3 regions of the Bacillus pacificus genome follow, and region 2 is predicted to be linked to each of the others. Evidence: riboswitches for the same ligand, from Rfam matches in the RefSeq annotation. Region 2 holds a riboswitch; each other region holds the start of a gene.
The links. A riboswitch is a leader RNA that binds a small molecule or an ion and turns the genes downstream of it on or off. The one in region 2 is predicted to bind thiamine pyrophosphate.
Positions count from the first base shown of each region.

Region 1 (5,038 bases), 1.2 Mb from region 2:
GAACTAACGTGTATGCTGCATAACCAAAAATGATAGCTCCAATTATAATATTGACCATCATCACAATACATCTCCTTCTAGAATCCGAGTAAGGATCCAACTTGGTATATAATGAACGTTAATACATAAGCAACAACGAGTGGATACACGACAGAGAAAATCGTCCACTTCGCTGATCCTGTTTCACGTTTAATAACAGCTACTGTCGCTAAACACGGAACATATAATAAAATAAAGAACATAAATGCATAAGCTGATAATGCTGTATAATGTGCTCCCATTACATTTCCAAGCACATCTTCTTTCACCGCATAAATAATGGCCATTGTAGAAACGACCACTTCCTTCGCTAAAAATCCTGTTAAAAGGGATGCTGCAGCTTGCCACGTTCCAAAGCCAAGCGGTGCAAATAGTGGTGCGATAAATCCACCAATCATTGCTAAGAAACTGTCTCCCATATCAACACCAAATCCTGATGGACCTGCATAATTTAATAGCCAAATGACAACAGAACCACCGAAGATAAATGTACCTGCTTTGCGAACAAATCCCTTCCCTTTCTCCCACGTACTTAACCATAATGTTTTCGCTTGTGGCACGCGGTAAGGAGGTAGTTCAATAACGAAAATAGATTTTTCCGCTTTTAAAATGGTAAGAGACATAATTTTTGTAACTAATAACGCAAGGACAATACCTGCAACATATAAGGAGAACACAACAGTTGCCTGACTATGAGGGAAGAATACTCCCGCAAATAATGCATATACAGGTAAACGTGCCGAACAAGACATAAACGGTGTTACAAGAACTGTAAGTAAACGTTCTTTTTCTTGTTCAATCGTTCTCGCTGCCATAATACCTGGAACATTACATCCAAAACCGATAATCATCGGAATGAACGCTTTTCCGTTTAAACCGAAGAACTCCATAATTCGATCCATAACAACTGCAATTCGCGCCATATATCCTGAGTCTTCTAATAATGAAATGAAAAAGAATAGTGCAAAGATTTGTGGAACGAATACTAATACGGCACCAACACCGGCAATAATACCTTCTGTAACGAGTGCTTGAATAAAATCAGAAGCTCCAACACTTGTAAGCCCAGCTGTCACCCAATCCGTAAGCTGTCCACCAAAAAACTCATCTAACATATCCGATAAAGGTGTCCCAATCCACGTAAACGTAACCTGAAAAATAAAAAACATAACTGCTAAAAAGATTGGAAGTCCTAAAATTTTATGTGTAATTAATCTATCAATTTTTTCTGAAAAAGGAATTTTTCCTTCTTTCTCATGCTTCATAACATTTGTTTTTAACTTTTCAATATACGCTTCACGAGTTTTGTAAATATGCTCTTCCAACGTACAATCAAGTTTTTCTTCTAAGCGAGATCGAATGGCTATGAGTTCCTTATAGATTGGTAATGCTTTCATTTCTTTTTCTACTACTTCGTTATTACTTAGAAATTGAAGGGCTAACCATCTTGGATGCTCATAATTCGCTTTCTCTAAAAGAGAAATTACTTCTCCAATTCCTTCATCCATTCGTACACCATATGAAATAATGAATGGCTTTTTCTCGTTTTTGTCATTTTCTTTAAGAGTCGCAAGTAATTCTTCACAGCCTTTTCCACTTCTTGCAACGACAGGAACGACTGTTACACCTAATAGTTCTGCTAATCGTTTTACATCAATGACAATTCCTCTTTGCTTCGCCACATCAATCATATTTAAACCAATTGAAACGGGCTTACCAAATTCAAGTAATTGCAACGTTAAATGCATATTTCGTTCAAACTGCGAAGAATCCACAATATTTAACATATGATGAAATTCTTCTGTTAATAGAAAGTTTGTTACAACACCTTCATCACGTGAAACTGGATTTAAATCATACACACCTGGTAAATCAATTAATGTTCCTTGCTTATCTTTTAATTTACCAACCTTCTTTTCTACTGTTACACCGCTCCAGTTTCCTACATACTCATAAGAACCAGTAAGTGCATTAAATAATGATGTTTTTCCTGTATTCGGATTCCCTAGCAAAGCTACCTTATTCACGCTAATTCCACCTTTATCATTTTCGCGTCACAATGACGAATACTAATTAACTGTCCACGACACTCCAATGTACAAGGACCTTTAAACATCGCTTTCTGTTTCAGGCGAAGTTCGCTTCCTTCAGCAAGACCGAAAGCAGCTAGTCTACGCTTTAATAGCTGATCTAAAGACTGAATACTTTTTACTAACACTTTCTCGCCAATTTTAATATCTACTAAGCTCATAACCTTCCCCCTCAGAAGAGAATGATAATTATTTTCAAAAAAATTATACCACACCCAATTTCTCTTGTACTATACCCTTTTGCTTCATATTTATTAACATTTCACTACAATTCTATTTCAATCATTGTCATAACAGATTCATTTGCCATTCTCATCCATTTCACTTACAATAAACAGTAGCAAATAAAGAATCTCGTTATCACAGGGGGAGCCATGCCGCTGAGAGGGAACACTTCGTTCCGACCCTTCGAACCTGTTAGTTAATGCTAACGCAGGGATTGTGCAAACGTCCGAAATACATACCTCTTTTTATTTACGTATTTCGTATCCTCCTATGATATCTATTCTTTTTTGTACAACTTGGATTTAGGGGGAGACAACATGCGTAACACCAATTTACAAGCGATGATCGAATCTGCTATTCTTGCAGCCTTCGCCTTGGTCATCGACATTTTACCATTATCAATCAAACTTCCAACAGGCGGTTCCATTTCATTTGCTATGATTCCTATTTTTATTATTGCATACCGCTGGGGCTTTAAATCGGCTTTCTTAGGTGGTTTAGTTTGGGGACTATTACAAATTGTCGTGGGAGATGCTTACATTTTAACACCTGTTCAAGCATTCATTGAGTACTTCATTGCCTTTGCTTTTATCGGATTTGCTGGCTTATTCTATCGTCCAATTCAAAAAGCACTTTTAACGTCTAATGAAAATAACTTAGAACAACCCAGTTTAGGTAGCCGTAAAGACAAACCTTCATCAAAACAAAACGAAGGTAAGAAAGTCCTTGCTTATATTATCCTTGCTACATTTATCGGTAGCTTTGCTCGCTATTTCTGCCACTTTATTGCTGGTATTATTTTCTGGGGACAATATGCACCGAAAGGTCAATCAGCTGTGCTATATTCATTAATCGTAAATGGTAGTACAATGATTGGTTCCTATATTCTATGTACCATTTTACTTATCTTTTTATTCCTTACTTCACCACGCTTATTTAAGAGCATCAGTGCTTATCAACTAAATGCAAACAAAAAGGGCGCTTAATGAGCGCTCTTTTTTCATATCGTAATATCAATTAAAAATACAATAAATGCACAAAAGAAAATAAATACCATTATACTTAGCCAATTGCTATGCACGGTTCATCGACTCCTTACATAACCTCATTTTCTAACCAGATTATATCGTTTAAAAATAAAGATTAGGTAAAGATTATATGAAAATAATTAAAAAAAGCGTAGATCATATTGTCTACACTTTTTTCGGTAAATAAAAGTAAAATAACACACCATCTTCTGTATTTTCTGCCCCATATTCAGCATCATGTAGTTCTAAAATATTCTTTGAAATGGCAAGTCCAAGCCCCGTCCCACCTTGTGAACGCTGACGAGCTGCATCCACGCGATAAAAACGATCCCAAATTTTATCTAATTGCTCTTCTTCAATGTGAGTACCTTTATTTTCAATGCATACTTTTATACGATCTTTTTCATCTATTGTAGAAATAATAATATCTTCTTTATTTGGTGTATAACGTATTGCATTCGTAATGAAGTTCACGATGACTTGTTCAATGCGGCCTTGATTTGCGACTACTTCAAATGGACCTATATTTTTATGAACATGAAGTTCTTTTTTCTCTATTTCTACAGAAAGGTGTTCACATATATCATCCATTACTGTATCGATATAAAATGGATCCTTTTTCATTTTATATGTGCCTGACTCAAATTTAGCTAACTCCAGCATATCCAAAATTAACGTATCCATTTTATCTACTTCTCGTTCCATCGCCCCAAAATAGTATTCTTTTTTATGCTCAGCTACTCCATCTTTTAAAATAGAAATACAGCTTTTCATAATACTGAGTGGTGTTTTTAGTTCATGCGAAACACCAGAAATGAATTCTTTCCGCGTATTTTCTAATTTTCTTTCCTTTTCAATATCTTGTTCTAGCTGTCCAATATGGGAATGGAGTTTATTTGATAATACATTAATATTTTTTGATAAATCACCAATTTCATCTTTTGAAGTAATCGGTATTTGTTCTGTGAAATCTAAATGTGCTATTTTCTTCGTTGTATCATTTATTTTTAATAGCGGCTTTGCAATTTGTTTTGAATAATAGAATGACGCTAGAAAAATAAGAACAACTACAAATGCAATGATGTAAATGTAGTAATCTTGCACCATTTGTACAGCTTCATCTACAGGCTGTAAAGAAGCCATCGCATATATATAAGTTACCGATCCATCTTTTTCTTTTATTGGTTTCATTAATAATTTATATTTTATATCATTTTTTTCATAGTCCATTGTCTTTGTTGAATATTCGATTTGATTACTCTCTTTTAATACTACATCTGTTTGAAATTCTTTTATACTATCCAAAAATAAAGTGTTTTTATAAATTGGATTTATGGGTCCTTTTACATCAGGGAATTGTACTTTCGTAATACGTCCGCCTATGATAGCATCTAGTTCTTGAGCAGCTGGTTCCTGAACGGCCGGCCTCTTTTCTTTACCAACTTGTTCCCCAACTGCTTTCATCTTCTCCTTAAATGCTTTTTCTAACGGTTTATTCAATCCATTTAAATTCTCCTTAGATAGAGAGAAAGAAAATGGAATAAAACGATCTTCTTTTTTCACTCCAGAAAAATAAATTTCTTGGCCTAAAAATTGATTTGATGGTTTATTATCAATCTCCTCTATATTGACGAGATTGTATAGGGGAATTTTGAA
Region 1 covers NZ_CP086328.1:550,732-555,769, reverse strand. Annotated here, with positions in the region: gene LMD38_RS02830 (FeoB-associated Cys-rich membrane protein) at 1-61, opposite strand, end outside; gene feoB (ferrous iron transport protein B) at 78-2,066, opposite strand; gene LMD38_RS02820 (FeoA family protein) at 2,063-2,290, opposite strand; TPP riboswitch at 2,485-2,586, shown strand; gene thiT (energy-coupled thiamine transporter ThiT) at 2,672-3,340, shown strand; gene LMD38_RS02810 (sensor histidine kinase) at 3,548-5,038, opposite strand, start outside.
Region 1: linked by a shared signal. The riboswitch ahead of thiT (energy-coupled thiamine transporter ThiT) and the one ahead of LMD38_RS23955 (MTH1187 family thiamine-binding protein) in region 2 are both predicted to bind thiamine pyrophosphate.

Region 2 (5,038 bases):
TAAGTGGAAGACGAAAACAAGTATTGCCATACCAACGCCACCCATTACCCCTAGACCAACTCCGCCTAGGCGTGCGCCAATAAAAATGCAGAGTAGTAACGTAAGAAATTGTAGCCAAAACATGATAAACTACCTCCGAAATTCATTAGTTAAGATATATTCGAATAATTTAATTTGAATGAAAATTAAAATAAATACTCAAAACAATCCTTGTGTTATATACATTTTTTATTATATAACACAAGAAATGTAACATTCACGTACTTTGTTAAATTATTTCGAAAAAATAATACATTAAAACTTTGCATTTGCATCTCTAAATAGGTAGACATTTTAATTTTTATGTTGTAATCTTTGATAGAGAACAATGTAATTCTCATAGAACTCCCATATCGTTCAACTCGTTCAGCGAGAAAGGCAAACTGGTGGAAACATTAGGACGCAAAACTACAGGAGCTAAGGCCGAAAGGCTACGCTAGCCAGTTACCGGACGGATAGGGTTGGTCTTGACCAATGCTTTTTCATTGGTCTTTTTTTTATTTGCGAACAAATGAGAAACCTTATCAGCTGTTGATAAGGTTTCTATTTTAATAGTTTTCCTTTATATTAAGTTAATTAAGAAAGGTGATGTTGATGAAAAAATATTGGCACAAGCTATCATTTCTTCAAAAGAATGTATTGTTAACTGTGCTAGTTATTTTGACGCTTGTTGGTACTATGGGAGCGTTAAGTTTTAACATGTTTCAAAATAGCATGATGTCTATATTTGAAAGGCATTCCTTTGAAACAGGAGATACGGTATTACATAAATTAGACGAACAAATGGTGAGAGATGTTACAAAAGACCCAGTAGCACAAAGAGAAAAGAGAGAGAAGTTAACAGAGAAATTAGATGAAGCAACGGAAGAATTGAATAGCGTTGGACAAATCTATATTGTTGGAGCAAAAGAAAACGAAAAAGGTGAGTTACTAATCGTCGATTTGTCTACAGAGTTAGCAAATGTTGTTGAAGTAAGGCCGGGAGAATATTATAAACAACCAGATCTTTGGATGAAAGCATACGATAAGGTAATGAGCACGAAAAAGGCAAATATGACAGAAGTATATGAGGACGTATTAGGAACATGGGTAACGATATTAGAGCCAATTAAAGATGGAGACGGAAATATTGTGGCAATTGTTGCTGCCGATGTAGATGCCTCTATTGTTCCTATTACAAAGGAAAAATTCATTATACAAGGTTTAATGTTTATTTGTATTTCTGTTTTAATTGCAACTGTTATTCAATTCTTAATCGTACGTAACGCACTTGCTCCATTGCGGGATTTACGTGAAGGATTACGCAGAGTTGGTGAAGGTGATTTAAGTATTAAATTAGAGGAAAGACCAGATGATATTGGTATTATTAATGCGTATTTTAATAATACCATCGAGAAGTTTAAAGGAATTATAGATAAAGTAAAGCAGACAGCAGAACAGGTTTCCGCATCTTCACAAGAATTGTCAGTGAGTACGAAAGAAAATAGCATGGCAGTCCAAGGAATCGTAAGTTCTATAGTTGAGTTAAGGGCTGGCGTTCAATTGCAAGAAACGTCAGTACCAAAGTATTTAGATATTGTATATGAAATGGAAGATAGGATGGAAGAGATCACTAATATTGCAAAACAAATGACGAAAGAGTCTGAAGGTACGAAGCATCATTCAGAAAAAGGAAATGGTATTATTGAACAGACGATGAATCAAATGAACATAATACAAAATGCAGTACAAGATTTATCTTCTATCATTTATTCTTTGGAAGTAAGATCAAAAGAAATTAGTGATATTGTAACTGTAATTACAAGTATTTCAAATCAAGCGAATTCGCTAGCTTTACATGCTACTATTGAAGCTTCACGTGCTGAGGAAACTGGAGAGGGATTTGCCGTTGTTGCTGATGAAGTGCGTAAATTAGCAGAGCAGACGGAAGCATCAGCAAAAGATATAGCAAAATTAATAGGGGAAACACAAGCCGGAACGGAAGAAGCTGTTGTTTCAATGCAAAAAACCTCAAAAGAAATAGAGTCTGGAATGAAACTTGTTGAAAGTAGTGGTGCTTTCTTTGAAAAAATTTCGAAATCAGCACAAACTGTTACCAATCAAGTTGGAGTTGTTTCTAGCAATTCAAATAATATATTGCAAAATAGCCAAAATATTGTTCGTGTTGTAAATGAACTATCACTTATTGCAAATAAGTATGCGAATAGTAGTAGTAATGTTGAAGAAAGTATGAAAGAACAGGAAATGTCTGTACAGGATATTGCTGAATTAGCCAGTTCTTTAAGCTGGCTCTCACAGGAGCTACAAGAGTTAATTGGGGAATTCAAAAGTTAAATGAAATGATTATACATGCTTTTGTTTGTTCAATAAAATAAATCATGCTACAATGAAAACGAATTAAGGACCGGGGAGCCAATTGGCTGAGAGGATGTGAGCAAACATCGACCCTCAACCTGATCTGGATAATGCCAGCGTAGGGAGTTACTTAAAGTGATGTAGCATATGTTATTCTATAATAACTTGCATACAAGGCTTTCCTACGCAGTAGGAAAGCCTTTTCTTGTTTTAAAATTTAATTTCATAAGGGGGATTTTACTATGTCACAACAAGTTACAATTTCGTTTTCAGTAGTACCACAAGCAAAGAACAAAGACGTGTATTCTGTTGTTGATAAAGCGATTGAGGTTGTACAACAATCGGGAGTTCGTTATGAAGTAGGGGCAATGGAAACAACGCTGGAAGGAGAATTAGATGTACTTCTTGATATCATTAAACGGGCACAACAAGCTTGTGTGGATGCTGGAGCAGAAGAAGTGATTACTTCTATTAAAATCCATTATCGTCCAAGCACTGGTGTAACGATAGATGAAAAAGTTTGGAAGTACCGTGATGAATATGCAAAACCAGAAGCAATCTAAAATAATTACAGCAATTTGGCTTATCCTTCTCATTGCGATATGGGAAGGATCTGTTTCATTATTTAAAATTGAACCGTGGATTTTACCGAAGCCTTCTGCCATTGTTCAAGAATTAATTGGAATGAAAGATTTACTATTACCGAATACGATGCAGACGCTGCAAGAGGTTATAATTGGACTTTTCTTTGCGATTTTAATTGGGACAAGCATTGCAATTCTTATGGACGTTATCCCTTTATTTCGTATTTTAATAAATCCGTTGCTTGTTATTTCGCAAACGATTCCAATCGTTGTACTTGCACCGTTATTTATTATTTGGTTTGGATATGGAATGCTACCGAAAGTAATGGTAGTCATACTCGTTTGTTTCTTCCCGATTGCGCTTAGCATTTTAGAAGGTTTTCAAACGGTAGATAAAAATATGTTGAAGTTGTTGCAAACGATGAAGGCAACGAAATGGCAAGTTTACCAGAAAGTAAAGTTTCCAGCAGTGCTTCCATACTTTTTCTCCGGTTTAAAAATTGCAGTTACATATAGCCTAATGGGAGCGATTATTGGAGAATGGCTCGGTGCCAGTGAAGGATTAGGAGTTATGCTTACAAGGGCTACGAAATCCTTTTTAACAGCCCGAGTATTTGGTGTTGCAGCAATTATTGTTATGGTGACATTATGTCTGTATTTTATCGTGGAGTTTATGGCAAGAATAACAGCACCATGGATATATAGAAAGGACGGCAGAAAATGAAAAAAGGTTTAAAAGTTATGTTGGCTGCCTTATTAGCGGTAGGTGTGGCTGGATGTAATCCGGCGAAGAAAGAAGAAAGTGCAAGTAAAGATCAAAAAGTAAAAGTAGTGCTAGATTGGTTTCCAAATACGAATCATACTGGCTTATATGTAGCGAAAGCGAAAGATTATTATAAAAAGCAAGGCTTAGATGTAGAAATTATTCAGCCTGGTGATAATGTGACGGCAGAGCAAATGATAGCTTCAGGAAAAGCTGACTTCGCAATAAGCGCGCAAGAAAATGTAACGTTGGCTCGTGTGGAAGGTATTCCTGTTGTATCAGTAGGAGCGATTATTCAGCATAATACTTCAGCTTTTGCATCGCTTAAGAAAGATAACATGAATTCGCCGAAAGATTTTGAAGGTAAACGTTATGGTGGCTGGGGAGGACCAGCGGAAGAAGCTACATTAAAGACAATTATGGAGAAAAATCAAGCCGATTTTAATAAAGTGGAAAAAATCATCTTAGGACAAACAGATTTCTTTAAATCAATTGGTCGTGATGCAGACTTTGAATGGATATATTACGGATGGGACGGTATTGAAGCGAAGCGCCAAGGAAAAGAGTTAAATACGATTATGGTGAAAGACTTAGACCCAGCGCTTGATTTCTATAGTCCTGTTATTATTACGAGTGAAAAACATACGAAGCAAGATAAAGACTTTGTGAAAAAGTTTATGAGTGCAACGACAGAGGGGTATAATTTTGCAATTAAAGAACCGAAAGAAGCTGCTGATATTTTAATTAAAGCCGTTCCAGATGTAAATAAAGAGTTAGTACAAGAAAGTCAAAAATGGTTAAGTACGAAGTATCAAGATGATGCAAAAGCGTGGGGAGTACAGAAGGAAGAAGTTTGGACGAATTACATGAATTTCTTATATGATAACAAAGTTATTAAGAAGAAAATTGATGTGAAAGATGCCTTTACAAATGAGTTCCTTCCAAGTGAAAAATGAGCGGATTAAAAATAAAAGATATTGTGAAATCTTTCGATGGAAAGAATGTATTAGCAAATATTAGTGCTTCTATACGAGAGGGAGAGTTCGTTTCTTTTGTAGGACCGAGTGGTTGCGGGAAAAGTACACTATTAAATATGATCGCAAATGTTGAAAATCCAACAAGTGGAAGTGTAACGTATAACGATAAGCAAATGCAAGAGCAAGATGTTGTAAGTTATATGCCGCAGCAGGATTTATTACTACCGTGGCGGTCAGCTTTGCAAAATATCGTCCTTCCGTTAGAAATTGAAGGAAAGCCAAAAAAACAAAGGCTAACAGAAGGATTGGAAGCATTAAAG
Region 2 covers NZ_CP086328.1:4,635,657-4,640,694, reverse strand. Annotated here, with positions in the region: gene LMD38_RS23965 (anaerobic C4-dicarboxylate transporter family protein) at 1-123, opposite strand, end outside; cyclic di-GMP riboswitch class I at 407-491, shown strand; gene LMD38_RS23960 (methyl-accepting chemotaxis protein) at 634-2,373, shown strand; TPP riboswitch at 2,435-2,536, shown strand; gene LMD38_RS23955 (MTH1187 family thiamine-binding protein) at 2,637-2,957, shown strand; gene LMD38_RS23950 (ABC transporter permease) at 2,929-3,702, shown strand; gene LMD38_RS23945 (ABC transporter substrate-binding protein) at 3,699-4,697, shown strand; gene LMD38_RS23940 (ABC transporter ATP-binding protein) at 4,694-5,038, shown strand, end outside.

Region 3 (5,038 bases), 330 kb from region 2:
TCTTAAAAATAAGCGTTATGCAACGATTCATGATATTTTGTTCTATTGGTGTGATGATGAACAAAGAATGAGCTTAGAGAAAAAATATAACCTTAGCTTTATTTATGAAAAATATGCTTGCGGGTAAAGAGCATTTTCTATATAAATTAAAAAGGATCTCAATTGTGAGATCCTTTTGTTATTAGTAAAGCAAGGAGAATGTAATTAAGACGAGAAATAACATTCCATAAAGGAGAAATTGTGCCGTATAGCTTCCTTGTATACCAAAAAAAGTATTTGTTTTTTTGTATAAATTCAATATATATTTTATTGGATTATCTTTGAAAGATTGGTACACAGTGTCTCCTCTTTCTAAGCTTCTTGTTCGTGTTTTTTGTTATTAGGGACATGAATGTATCTAGCTATGAATAATAAAACAGCCATAAAAAATACGGGGAATACGGTAGATAAATAAAAACCATTACTAATAATATTTGTTATTAAAGCACTTAATAGAAAGATGGCATTATAAATATGGGCAATTTTTTGTTTTAGTTGAACTTGAAAAGCTTCCATCATAATTTCTAAAGCAACAAAAGCAATGATAATAGATAGAAATACAGTATTTGTATTATAAATTACTAAGCAACAGATTAAGCCTAAAAAGGCTAAGTATTCAATTAAGAGAGGTATATTGCGTGGCATACAATTTACCTAACTAAATATGGCAGTGGGTTTACTGCATTTGTTTTTTCAAAATTCCATTCTCCATTGTGCAATTCAAAATGAAGATGTTGCCCGTATGAATGACCTGTGTTGCCCATATGACCTACTAATTGTCCAGCTTGTACTTGATCACCAGCTTGTACAGTGCGATCTTTCATGTGAGCATAGACTGTTGTATATAATTTCCCGTTTATTTGATGGGCGATGAACACAACATTGCCATAGCTAGCTGAATAATATGATTTCACGACTTTACCTGCAGCCGCCGCCTGGATAGAGACATTACCCTGAGCTGCGATATCTATACCATAATGCATTTGTTCCCAGCGCATATCAAAGGTTGAGCTAATTTTTCCTTGAGTAGGGAATTTGAAAACTGCTGGAATGGAAGTAGGTTGAGCCGTTTGAGCTTGTGATTGATTTTGCACTACATAATGCTTTGCCACGTATCCGTATCCTGTGCCAAAACGAATTTTATACCAAGTTCCTACAGTTTCCACTACTTGTAATTGTGTACCATTTTGTAATGAACCAAGTAGTGCACTACTTGTACTAGCGTTGCTACGCACATTAAGTTTAGGTGTTGCAACTGTGTATTTCGTATTATTTTGAACTGTGATGCCTTTTACTAAAGGCTGTGAACCATTAGATACGAATGCCTTTTGTACGTAACCTGTTTTGCCATTATGTAAAATTTTATACCATTCACCTTGTTCTTCTTGAATAGTAACGAATTTTCCATTTGGTAATACATCTAAAATTGAAGATTCTAAATTAGGTTCAGAACGAACGTTTAATGCATTGGCATTGACGATATATTGATTATTAGATTGAAGTTTGTTTTTTAGTAGAATAGAATCTTTTTGTACGTAACCTACTTTATTATTAACAGATACTTTATACCAGCCATTAGTTGTTTCAAGTATATTCACTTTCGTATTAAAGCGAATTGTATCAATTGATGAGCTATTTGCGTTATCTTTTGTATGTAAGGCTACTTGATCGACTTTGACATATCCAGTTTTCACATTAGATAATTGTTCAGCGTTGGCTGTTTGTACATTTGTTTCTCCCATAGAAGGAAGTAAAGAAGCAATTGCGACAGTAGTTGCTGTTAAAGCAGTAGCTTTCATATTCATATAATAGAGACCTCCTCTAGTTGTATAGTTGTAATTTTATTATAGTATAAAGATATAATATAGTGGGTGTATTCACATAAATGTAATATGAAATCAATATAAAAATAAATTTTTTGAGGATAATGATTCCTTTTTATCCAATTCATTAGGATAATAATTTCTAAGATAGAATATAAGTATTATATGGTTTTGTTATTTTGTTGACAATTGAGAAAATTAAAACAGTTGATGATGTCTTATTACGATGTTATACTGACAGTGATAATTTTATAGTTTGCTAGGAGAGCTGGTGTTGCCAGCTGAGAGTAAGGCCTTAAGTCTTTGATCCTTTTTATTACCTGATCTAGATTATGCTAGCGTAGGGAAGCAATTCGGACACTAATAATGAGTCCCCGTTTCTTTGCGTATAGAAACGGGGCTTTTTTATTTGAAAATTTCATATTGAAACCACTAGGGGTGCTTGTTGTGCTGAGAGAGGAATAATCCTTAACCCTTACAGACCTGATCTAGGTAATACTAGCGAAGGGAAGTGGAGCAACGAATAAATTATAATTTTATTTGCTGTAACCACTTCTTATTTAGAAGTGGTTTTTTATTTAGATATATAAATTGAAAGGGGATAGAGAAATGAAATTTTGCGATAGATTATTAGAAACTGTACAACCAGTTTGGGAGATGAGTCATAATCATCCATTTGTTGTAGGTATGGGGGATGGTACGTTAGAAAAAGATAAGTTTCAGTATTATATTATTCAAGATTATTTATACTTGTTAGATTATGCAAAGTTATATGCGATCGGTGTTGTAAAGGCAACAAATCCACAAGTTATGGGGAAATTTGCTGAACAAATTGATGGGATATTAAATGGAGAAATGACCATTCATAAACAGTATGCAAAAAGACTTGGAATTTCTATAGAGGAGATAGAGTCTGCAAAGCCATCTGCTAAAAATTTAGCTTATACAAATTACATGATGTCTGTATCTCAAAATGGCACACTTGCGGAATTAATAGCAGCACTTCTTCCATGTATGTGGAGCTACTGGGAGATTGGAAAGCGTTTAAATGATATTCCTGGAGCAAGAGATCATGAGTTCTTTGGTGAGTGGATTCAAGGCTATAGCTCTGAAGAATATGGCAACCTTTGTGTTTGGTTAATCGATTTATTAAATGAAATGGCAGTTGGAAAGTCTGAAAAAGAGCTAGATCGATTAGAGGAGATTTTCCTATATTCCAGTCGATTTGAATATTTATTCTGGGATATGTCCTACCGTAAGGAGATGTGGGGATTTGAGGAGCAAGAACATACTACAGTTTCATAATGTTTCTTTTCATTATGATGAGAAGCCAATCATTAATGAATTAAATGCTTCTATACAAGATAAAGAGTTTGTAAGCATTATCGGACCGAGTGGATGCGGGAAAAGTACTTTATTTCGCCTTATTACAGGTTTAGAAGAAGCAAGTACGGGACAGATAGAGCTGACAGAGACAAAGAGCCATCCTGTAGGATATATGCCCCAAAAAGATATGCTCTTGCCGTGGAGAACGATTATTGAGAATGCTGCCCTGCCGTTAGAGTGCCAAGGTGTACAGAAGAAAGAAGCACAAATAAAGGCGAAGGAACTATTGCATAAATTTGGCTTACAAGGGTATGAGACAAAATATCCGAAAGATTTATCTGGTGGTATGAGACAACGTGTATCCTTTATTCGAACTTTATTAACAGGTGGGGAGATATTGCTGTTAGATGAACCGTTTAGCGCGTTGGATGCTTTAACGAAGGCCTCTTTGCAAGAATGGTTGTTTGAACAATGGAAAGAGTGGGAAAAAACAATTTTATTTATCACTCATGATGTGGAAGAAGCATTGTTTCTTTCTAATCGAATTTTAGTAGTAGAGCAGCAACCGATAACTACTTTAACCGAGAGGATTGTACCGCTTGATCATAATCGGACAAGAAAAGATTTATATAAACCAGAAGTATTAGCGCTGAAAGATGAGCTTCTTAGTATGTTGCAAAGGCAGGTACTCGTATGATGAACCGGTTGAAGGAGCTATTACCTGCTCTTACACTTTCTAGTATTTTACTTGCTCTTTGGGAAGTAGGCGCAAGAATTGTAGATGAAATGTACATTTTACCGTCACCGTCTGCGATTGTAATGAAGATATGGAAACTAAAAGACATATTATTTACAGTTCATTTGCCAGCAACATTATATGTCGTTTTAATAGGGGTGGCTATTTCTATCGTACTTGGGGTAGGGCTAGCGATGTTAATGAATGCGAGTACATGGATGGAGAGAGCATTTTATCCATTATTAGTTGCCTCGCAAACGATTCCTATTACAGCGCTTGCTCCGCTATTTGTTTTATGGTTTGGATATACGATTTGGAGTAAGGTTGTTGTTACGGTTTTAATTACGTTTTTCCCAATTGCGGTTAATACGTATGATGGACTGCGCAGTACGAAAAAAGAATGGGAAGAGCTTTTAGTTACGTATGGGGCAACGAAAAAAGATGTTTTTCTTAAATTAAAATTGCCGTCTGCTCTTCCTTATTTTTTCTCAGCTTTAAAAATTGCAGTACCGCTTAGTGTAATTGGGGCGGCAATTGGTGAATGGCTCGGTGCACAAGCGGGGCTAGGATATTTCAGTAAGAGAATGATGACGCAGTTAGACGGGGCAGGTGTATTTGCACCCATTGTATTGTTATCATTATTAGCTATTCTCTTCGTCATACTTATTTCGTTAGTAGAAAAAAAATTCATTAGTTGGAGGAAGCATTCATGAAATTTTTAAAGCGCATCTTTGTGTTTACATTATTAGTTGCAATGATTGCTGGATGTTCGAGTAATTCAGCATCAGAAAAAAGTAAAAAAGAGAAAGAAATAACGGTCATGCTTGATTGGTACCCAAATGCGGTACATAGCTTTATTTATGCGGCAATTGAAAAAGGTTACTTTAAAGAAGAAGGAGTAAAGGTAAATATTAAATTCCCTTCTAATCCGACTGACCCATTAACGTTAGCAGCTGCAGGAAAAGTAACAGTGGGCTTATATTATCAGCCAGATGTTGTCATGGCAAAAGCAAATGAACAAATTCCAGTGAAATCAATTGGGGCTGTTGTACGTTCACCATTAAATCATGTTGTATCGCTGAAGTCTGTAGGCATTCAATCGCCAAAAGATTTA
Region 3 covers NZ_CP086328.1:4,308,486-4,313,523, reverse strand. Annotated here, with positions in the region: gene LMD38_RS22325 (DUF3965 domain-containing protein) at 1-127, shown strand, start outside; gene LMD38_RS22320 (hypothetical protein) at 352-684, opposite strand; gene LMD38_RS22315 (SH3 domain-containing protein) at 690-1,844, opposite strand; TPP riboswitch at 2,114-2,226, shown strand; TPP riboswitch at 2,287-2,389, shown strand; gene tenA (thiaminase II) at 2,472-3,167, shown strand; gene LMD38_RS22305 (ABC transporter ATP-binding protein) at 3,136-3,885, shown strand; gene LMD38_RS22300 (ABC transporter permease) at 3,885-4,637, shown strand; gene LMD38_RS22295 (ABC transporter substrate-binding protein) at 4,634-5,038, shown strand, end outside.
Region 3: linked by a shared signal. The riboswitch ahead of tenA (thiaminase II) and the one ahead of LMD38_RS23955 (MTH1187 family thiamine-binding protein) in region 2 are both predicted to bind thiamine pyrophosphate.